4 regions of the Pseudoduganella dura genome follow, and region 4 is predicted to be linked to each of the others. Evidence: predicted binding sites of a transcription regulator. Region 4 holds the regulator's gene; each other region holds the start of a gene.

The links. The regulator sigma-54, encoded in region 4, starts transcription at its own class of promoters, with help from an activator protein. The targets are predictions, from matches to a motif close to TGGCANGNAANCTGCTTT.
Region 1: a site for sigma-54 is predicted at 1,166-1,183, ahead of glnA (type I glutamate--ammonia ligase). Genes of this name have one in related genera too.
Region 2: a site for sigma-54 is predicted at 1,021-1,038, ahead of GJV26_RS30040 (PEP-CTERM sorting domain-containing protein). Genes of this name have one in related genera too.
Region 3: a site for sigma-54 is predicted at 1,191-1,208, ahead of GJV26_RS26990 (PEP-CTERM sorting domain-containing protein). Genes of this name have one in related genera too.

Annotation. Positions count from the first base shown of each region.
Region 1 covers NZ_WNWM01000002.1:1,839,464-1,841,664, forward strand. Annotated here, with positions in the region: gene glnA (type I glutamate--ammonia ligase) at 1-1,104, opposite strand, end outside; gene GJV26_RS08090 (rhodanese-like domain-containing protein) at 1,441-1,896, shown strand; gene GJV26_RS08095 (TonB-dependent receptor plug domain-containing protein) at 2,101-2,201, opposite strand, start outside.
Region 2 covers NZ_WNWM01000002.1:394,783-396,983, reverse strand. Annotated here, with positions in the region: gene GJV26_RS01930 (alpha/beta fold hydrolase) at 1-115, shown strand, start outside; gene GJV26_RS30040 (PEP-CTERM sorting domain-containing protein) at 237-965, opposite strand; gene GJV26_RS01920 (2-hydroxyacid dehydrogenase) at 1,243-2,193, shown strand.
Region 3 covers NZ_WNWM01000002.1:6,226,877-6,229,077, forward strand. Annotated here, with positions in the region: gene GJV26_RS26985 (aquaporin) at 1-344, opposite strand, end outside; gene GJV26_RS26990 (PEP-CTERM sorting domain-containing protein) at 523-1,152, opposite strand; gene GJV26_RS26995 (LLM class flavin-dependent oxidoreductase) at 1,484-2,201, shown strand, end outside.
Region 4 covers NZ_WNWM01000002.1:2,529,738-2,531,938, reverse strand. Annotated here, with positions in the region: gene lptB (LPS export ABC transporter ATP-binding protein) at 1-318, shown strand, start outside; gene GJV26_RS11110 (RNA polymerase factor sigma-54) at 325-1,800, shown strand; gene hpf (ribosome hibernation-promoting factor, HPF/YfiA family) at 1,892-2,201, shown strand, end outside.

The DNA of each region.
Region 1 (2,201 bases), 690 kb from region 4:
CGCCAGCGGGTCGGGGAAGCGCGTCTCGATGCGGCGGCCTTTCGGGTTCGCCACGTGCGGGATACGGATCGACGCGGAACGGTTGCGTGCCGAGTAAGCCAGTTTGACCGGCGCTTCGTAGCCTGGCACCAGGCGCTTGTACGAGTTGGTGCCCGGGTTGGTGATCGCGTTCAGCGCCTTGGCGTGCTTGATGATGCCGCCGATGTAGTACAGCGCGAAGTCGGACAGGCCGGCATAGCCGTCGCCGGCGAACAGGTTCTTGCCGTCTTTCCAGATCGACTGGTGCACGTGCATGCCCGAGCCGTTGTCGCCCACGACCGGCTTCGGCATGAAGGTGGCGGTCTTGCCGTAGCTGTGCGCCACGTTCCAGATCACGTACTTCATGTTCTGCGTCCAGTCGGCGCGCTCGACCAGCGTCGAGAAGCGGGTGCCGATTTCATTCTGGCCGGCGCCGGCCACTTCGTGGTGGTGCACTTCGACCGGGATGCCCATCGATTCGAGGATCAGGCACATTTCCGAGCGCATGTCCTGGAACGAATCGACCGGAGGTACCGGGAAGTAGCCGCCCTTGACGGTCGGACGGTGGCCGCTGTTGCCGCCTTCGATGTCCTTGTCGGTCGACCACGACGCTTCGTCGGAATCGATCTTGACCATCGCGCCGGACATGTCGATCTTCCACTTCACGGAGTCGAAGATGAAGAATTCAGGTTCCGGGCCGAAGTAGGCGGTGTCGCCCAGGCCGGACGATTTCAGGTAGGCTTCGGCGCGCTTGGCGATCGAGCGCGGGTCGCGGTCGTAGCCCTTGCCGTCCGATGGTTCGATCACGTCGCACTGCATGAACAGCGTGGTCTCTTCAAAGAACGGGTCGATGTTGGCGGTGGATGGATCCGGCATCAGGATCATGTCCGATGCTTCGATGCCTTTCCAGCCGGCGATGGAGGAACCGTCGAAGGCATGGCCGCTTTCGAACTTGTCGATATCGAAGTGGGATACGGGCACGGTGACGTGCTGTTCTTTACCACGGGTATCGGCAAAACGGAAATCAACGAATTTGACTTCGTTGTCTTTTACCATCTTCAGGACTTCTTCGGCGGTCAATGCCATTACGTATCTCCTAAGTGAAAAGGGCTGCCGTCACGTAGTGCGGCGAAAACTTGTAGCTCTTAATGCACGAAGCGTGCCAGCAAGAAGCTTCTATCGATATGCAGCGAGTTACATTGATCTTGCTCCCTACGGAAACTAAAATCATCCGTACGGAAACACTAGCCGGAACGCACCAATATTGCGCAACGCATCGTGCGCCCAGTTTTGGTGCAAGGCGATCATTTTGCACCAGTTTTGAACAGTTCGCCCCAAAATGTAGCATCAATGTCCAGGCGGCATTCTACGCCCCATTCGGGCTTTCGACGATAGACACAAATCCTAAGGAATTAACGCCAAATGAGCACCAACGACATACTCGAGCGCGCCCGCGAACGCGGCAATGGCCTGCCCTATGCTGGAGCAGTCACGCCCCGGGAAGCCCACGAGCTCATCCGGAGTAACCCGACCGTACGCCTGATCGACGTGCGCACCGACGCCGAACGCGACTGGGTCGGCCGCGTGGCCATTGCCGAGGCGCAGCATGGCGCGGTGCAGTGGAGCACCTATCCGGGCGGCGTGCCGAACCCGGAATTCATCGAGCAGCTCGCCGCCGTCGCCGGCAAGGACGACGTGCTGCTGTTCCTGTGCCGCTCCGGCGTGCGCTCGCGGCATGCCGCCAGGCTCGCCACCGAGAACGGCTTCGCCAACAGCTTCGATATCCTGGAAGGTTTCGAGGGGGACAAGGACGGCGAGGGACACCGGAAAAGCGTGGGCGGGTGGTGCAAGGCGGGATTGCCGTGGGTGGGCGCCTAAACTGCCGAGGCCGTGTCCCACTGGTGCCAGGCACCAGTGGGACATCCAATAGCCGAGGCCGTGTCACATGGTGCCAGGCACCGGTGGGACATCTGACTGCCGAGGCCGTGTCACATGGGTGCCTGGCACCGGTGGGACATCCAACTGCCGAGGCCGTGTCACATCGGTGCCAGGCACCAGTGGGACATGGACTCAGCCGTGCGATTACAGCGCATACGTCGCCCGGGCGTACACGAACCGGCCGGAGCGGCCGAACGGGGAGTAGTTCGTGAACGGGGCGTTGCCGGTGGTGTTCAGCGCGGCCG
Region 2 (2,201 bases), 2.1 Mb from region 4:
GCTGGCCTGCAAGGTGCCGCATGCGGTGCTGGAAGTGGTGGATGGCGGGCACATGCTGCCGGTGGCGCAGCCGGATTTGACGGTGCAGTTCATCCGGGGCGCGGCGGCCCGCTGATGCGGGGCTGCGAGACAGCCGGGCGGAAGACCCGACTGTAAAATTTCTCGACAGTTCAATACAGAAAGCGATGCGGCAGGTCTGCGCGGCAACACCGTTGCCGCTGCGTTCACATGCGCGATCAGGCCTTGCGGCGGCGCAGTGCGGCCAGGCCCAGCAAGCCGACGCCCAGCATCAGGTACGTGCTTGGTTCCGGAACGGCCGAGACGCCGTAGAAATTGCCGGTGCCGACAACGTGCGAACCGTTCGAGCCAGGGTATGGCTGGGTGAAGCTGGCCGAGAAGGCCAGGTCCGCGCCACCGATCTGCTGGTTGGTGTCGAAATATTGCGCAGCGACACCACCGACGACGTCGAGCTGGCCCAGGCCGCTCAGGTTCGGCGGACGCTGGGAGTTGACAGTGCCGCGCAGCGTGGAACCGTTGTACTCGTGGCCTTCCAGGCTCAGCCACAGCGTGCCGAGACCGACATTGTTGTCGTTCATCGTCAGCGGATCGTTGGGGTTGATCGTCGACGGGCCATCGTTCAGGAAGATCTTGACGGTGCCGCCGGTGTAGAGAACGGTATTGCCGACCGTGCTGGTCGGGGTGTAGCCGCCATATACCACGGTCAGTTCGCAGCCGTCGCAGAACTGATTCTGGCCCAGGCCGTTGATCGTCGAAATGATGCCGTAGCCGCGCACGGAACCGTCCGCCTCGAAGATCTGGTGCATCTGCACCGACGACGAAGCGAAGTCCAGCGCGTAGTCCGGATCGAACGTTACGCCGCCGATGTTCACTGGCGCCGCCACGGCCGCACCCATTGTCGAAACCGCTACTGCCATACCGAGCAGGGCATTTTTGATCGTATTCACGGGTTACTCCAAGTTGTAAGAGGTTGGGACTGCAATGATATTTTTTGCACAAATATATGCAAGATTCATGCCGCAGGTCAGCCATAACAGCGCAAGTGGCTGATATTGCTCAAGTTACTGGACAGTTCGGTACGCTAAGAATTGGCCGCGGCAAGCTCAACTGTAAAATTTTCCGACGGTTGCGGGGCGATACCTCGTGCAGGTTGCAGCCGAAGAAATTGTGGGAAGACGCCCGCCGGCCTAGAATAGCCAAACATTCACTAATGTATAAAAGCACATGAAACCGGAAATCCTCGTGATGGCGGCCAGCCCGTCGGCGTCCGTGATGGCGCAGCTGGAACAGCATTTCGTTTGCCACCACGTGTGGCAGGTACCGATGGACGGCCGCGCCGCTTTCATTGCCGGTGTTGCCCCGGATGTGCGCGGCGTGGCCACCACCGGCATGGCGGGGATCGGCGCGGGACTCGCGGCGCAGCTGCCGCGGCTCGAGATCGTGGCCGTCAACGGCATCGGCGTGGATGCCGTCGATTTCGACGCGTTGCGTCCGCGCGGCATCCGCGTGACGAACACGCCCGGCGTGCTGACCGACGACGTGGCGGATCTGGCGGTGGCGCTGCTGCTGGCGGTGTCGCGCCGTGTGCCGGCGCTCGACGGCTATGTGCGCGCGGGGCAATGGCAGGCCGGCGTGCCCGTCAGGCCGACGCGCGCGCTGCGCGGCAAGGTCGCCGGCATCTACGGATTCGGGCGCATCGGCCAGGCGGTCGCATCGCGGCTGGCCGCGTTCGGGCTGCAGCTGCGCTACTGGCAGCCGAACGTGAAGGCCGGGGTCGACGTGCCGCGCAGTGATTCGCTGCTCGCACTGGCGCGCGAAAGCGATTACCTGGTCGTCTGCGCGCCGGGCGGGGCCGCCACGAAGGGCACGGTCGATGCGGCGGTGCTGGAAGCGCTGGGGCCGGAAGGCACGCTGGTGAACATCGCGCGCGGCTCGCTGGTCGACGAGCCGGCGCTCATCGCCGCGCTGGCGGAAGGGCGGCTGGGCGCCGCGGCGCTGGACGTGTTCGCCGAAGAACCGTCGGTGCCCGCCGCGCTGGCCGCGCTGCCGAACGTGGTGCTGACGCCGCACGTGGGCAGCCTGACCGTAGAAACCCGGCACGCGATGGGCCAGCTGGTCGTCGACAACCTGCTGGCCCATTTCGAAGGGCGGCCCCTGCCGACACCGGTGGCCTGACGCCGATG
Region 3 (2,201 bases), 3.7 Mb from region 4:
GGAGCCGTCATCAGGTCCAGCCCGTACATGCCATGCACGGCTGCCATGCCGGCCACGGCACCCGCCACCTGCGCGACGATGTAGGGCGCTACGTAATCGATACGCAGGTTGCCACGCCACGCTTCCGACAGTGTCAGCACGGGATTGAACAGGCCGCCGGAAATATTGCCGAACGTGAGGACCAGCACGGCCAGCCCGGTGGCGCCGACCAGTGCGCTGACCAGCAGCGCCATCGCGGCATCGCCACCCGCCAGGCGCTGCGCGGCAATGCCGGCGCCGCCGCCGATCGACAGCAGCAGTGCGGTGCCGATGAATTCGGCCGCCAGGCGCTTTGCTATGGCCATCACACATTTTCCTGGAATAAACGTTGAGACGTATACTCTAGGGCAATACAAGCCGCTGGCTATCAGGGCTGGCTTATAGCAGATATGAGGCGGGCATGTGTCAGACAGCAAGGGTAGATGGGCTGGCGGCCTTGTTGCCGGTTCAGCGCGGTAATCGTTCCCATGCCGTCATCCGGCCTTATTTTCGGCGGCGAATGGCCGCCGAAATCAGACCGAGGCCGGCGAGCAGCATGCTGACCGTTTCCGGTTCCGGAACAGGCGCGATACTCCCGGGCAGCACCTGCACATTCACCACGTCGAAACCAGGGGAAGCACCGCGATTGTCCAGGCCCACGATCTTGACTGCCCGCACAGCATCCGTAAAGCCGATCGAAGCGAGATCGAACGCCGTCGTCCCGTCATCCGCTGCAACGCCCAGCAGGACGAAATTGATCGTATCCGAGCTGACATACACATTCGCGCGCTCGCCGCTTGCGCCCGTTTCCTGAATGAAAATGTCGTTGCCAACGCCGTCGATGGCTGTTTCGTCGGTGAAACCGACGGTGATATACGAACCCGTCGGCAGGGACAGGAAATCGTTGAGGCCGACCGGTCCGGGCTCGCTGCCCAATACGACGTCCGTCGAAACAGGCTGGTACCCGGTGAAGTTACCGATGCCGCCGTATGGACCGGCGATCGGGCCCGCACCGCTATCGAAGTAATCCAGGACCACGTCTGCATAGCCGAGCGTGCCGGCATTGGCTTGCACGCTGAAAGCTGCGGAGGCCATCGCCAGGGCTGTAATGACAAACTTGCGCATTGCTGACATTCGATTTCCTATAAATTGAATTGTTGGAAAAACAATTGCAAGCAGAGATCGTGCCAAGCTATTAAATGCTTGTTTTAATTAGCTATGGATAAATAGCATGATAAAAGTTGTAAGAAAAACCGACGGTAATGGTGGCGTCACAAATTTTAATAAGCCAAACAGCAACGATCCCCGCGCCAGTTTTCGGCAGTCCTTAGCGCGATTACTGCTTAGCTTATGACAAAAAGATGAATTACCAACTGCGAAATGGTTCGTTTCTGTTCGCAAGGGGGCCTGCTACGCTGTTTTGTGGCTGAGCGCTGTGCCCGGCCGCAGACAGCCGGAGCAAGAATTGACGAAGCATGCATCGACCAAGCAGATTCGCCTGAACGCGTTCAACATGAATTGCGTGGGGCACATCCACCACGGCCTGTGGAAACACCCGCGCGACAATTCCGTCGATTACCGCAAGCCCGAATACTGGATCGAGCTGGGCAAGCTGCTTGAAAAAGGGCTGTTCGATGCCGTGTTCCTGGCCGATATCGTCGGCGTCTACGACGTGCTGGGCGACGGCATCGACGTGACGGCGCGCGAGGCGGTGCAGTTGCCCGTCAACGATCCCGGCTATGTCGTACCGCTGATGGCGCAGGCCACGAAACATATCGGCTTCGGCGTCACGGCGAACCTCACCTACGAACATCCGTACCTGTTCGCACGCCGCTTCGCCACGCTGGACCACCTGACGAACGGCCGCATCGGCTGGAACATCGTCACCGGCTACCTCGACAGCGCGGCGCGCGGCGTGGGCCTGAAGCAGCAGATCGACCACGACGACCGCTACGACCGCGGCGACGACTTCATGGACGCGTTCTACAAGCTTCTCGAAGGCAGCTGGGAAGACGATGCCGTCGTCAACGACCGCGAGCGAGGTATCTATGCCGATCCGGCGAAGATCCATCGCGTCAGCCACGACGGTCCGTTCTACAGGATCGACAACGTCTACAACCTCACCGAGCCGTCGCCGCAGCGCACGCCGGTGCTGTACCAGGCCGGCGCCTCGAAGCGCGGCA
Region 4 (2,201 bases):
TCGCTGTCCGGCGGCGAACGCCGCCGCGTGGAAATCGCGCGCGCGCTGGCCACCAACCCCCGCTTCGTGCTGCTCGACGAGCCGTTCGCCGGCGTCGATCCGATCGCCGTGATCGAAATCCAGCGCATCGTGCGTTTCCTGAAAGGGCGCGGCATCGGTGTGTTGATCACGGATCATAACGTGCGCGAAACGCTGGGCATCTGCGACCGGGCGTATATCATCAATCAGGGCAGCGTACTGGCCTCCGGCCGACCCGACGACATCATTGCGGACGAGTCGGTACGCCGCGTGTATCTGGGTGAACATTTCCGTATGTGATCAGCCATGAAACAGTCTCTGCAACTCCGCACCTCCCAGCACCTCGCGCTGACACCGCAGCTGCAGCAGTCGATCCGCCTGCTGCAACTGTCCACGCTGGAGCTGCACCAGGAACTGGAGCAGCTGCTGACCGATAACCCGCTGCTCGAGAGGCTCGACGATCCGCTCGACCGCTCGGTGCGCCTGCTCGGCGATGGCGCCATCAACAATGCGCAGCCCAACGGCGAAGCGCCGCCGGAAGGGCCGCCGGCACAGGATGCGCCGGCGGCGGCCGAACCCGAGCCGTTCGAAGGCGGCGACGGCGAAGGCCTCGATGCCGGCGCCGGCGATACCGACTGGAGCAATGCCGGCAGCGGCAAGGGCCCGGACGACGACGATTCCCGCCCCCAGCTCGAAGCGAGCCACCGCAGCCTGCGCGAGCACCTGATGGAACAGATGCGCGTGACCGTGCTGGAGCCGCGCGACCGTGGGCTGGTCGAGCTGATCATCGATGCGCTCGACGACAACGGCTACCTCGAGGAAGGGCTGGAAGAGATCCATGCCCGCCTGCCCGAGGAACTGGAAATCGAGGCCGACGAGCTGCGCACCGCGCTGAAGCTGCTGCAGAGCTTCGACCCGGCCGGGATCGGCGCGCGCAACGCCTCCGAATGCCTGGCGCTGCAGATCCGGCGCATGTCGGGCGTGCCGCTGGTCACGCGGCGGATGGCGCTGTGCATCGTCGAGAAACACCTGCAGTGGTTCGCGCAGCGCGATTTCAACAAGCTGAAGAAGGCGCTCGACTGCGACGACGAAGACCTGCGCGAAGCGCAGGCCGTGATCCGCCAGTGCAACCCGCATCCGGGCGCCGCGTTCGCGGCCGACGTGTCAGACTACGTGGTACCGGATGTCGTCGTGAAACGGGGACGCAACGGCTGGATCGTCACGCTGAACAACGACGTGATGCCCCGCCTGCGCGTCAACGCGCTGTATGCCAGCCTGCTCAAGCAGGGCAAGGGCGAAACGCAGATGAATGCCCAGCTGCAGGAAGCCAAGTGGCTGATCAAGAACATGCGCCAGCGCTTCGACACGATCCTCCGGGTGGCCCAGGCCATTGTCGAGCGGCAGAAGAACTTTTTCTCGCATGGCGCGGTGGCAATGAGGCCCCTTGTGTTGCGTGAAATTGCTGATACACTGGGCCTGCACGAGAGCACTATCTCTCGGGTAACAACTCAAAAATATATGCTGACCCCGCACGGCATGTTTGAGTTGAAGTATTTTTTTGGCAGCCATGTCGCAACCGAAGCTGGTGGGGAAGCTTCCTCGACTGCGATACGGGCGCTGATCGTGCAATTCACAGGAGCCGAAGACCCGAAGAACCCTTTATCCGACAGTAAGATTGCGGACATGCTGGGTGAACAAGGCATGGTGATTGCGCGACGCACTGTTGCCAAATATCGCGAAGCATTGAAAATTCCCCCAGTCAGCCTCCGCAAGTCCTTGTAGAAATCCTGGTTGTGCTCGGGTTCCTCTACGCCTCCATGTCTTGTCAATGGAGACCGCATGAACCTGCAATATTTTCTTTAGGAGTGTGTGTATGAATCTGACCATCAGTGGACACCATATCGACGTAACCCCTGCCATTCGCGAGTATGTGCAGAGCAAGCTGGAACGCGTTAGACGTCATTTCGATCAATTGATCGATGTAAGTGTGATCCTGAGTGTAGATAATCTCACCGAGAAGGAAAAAAGGCAGAAGGCGGAAATCAACCTGCGCATGTCGGGCAAGACCGTGTTCGTGGAAAGTGTCGCGCACGACCTGTATGCGGCGATCGACACGCTGATCGACAAGCTGGACCGCCAGGTCATGAAGCACAAGGATAAAGTGCAGAACCACAATCATGAAA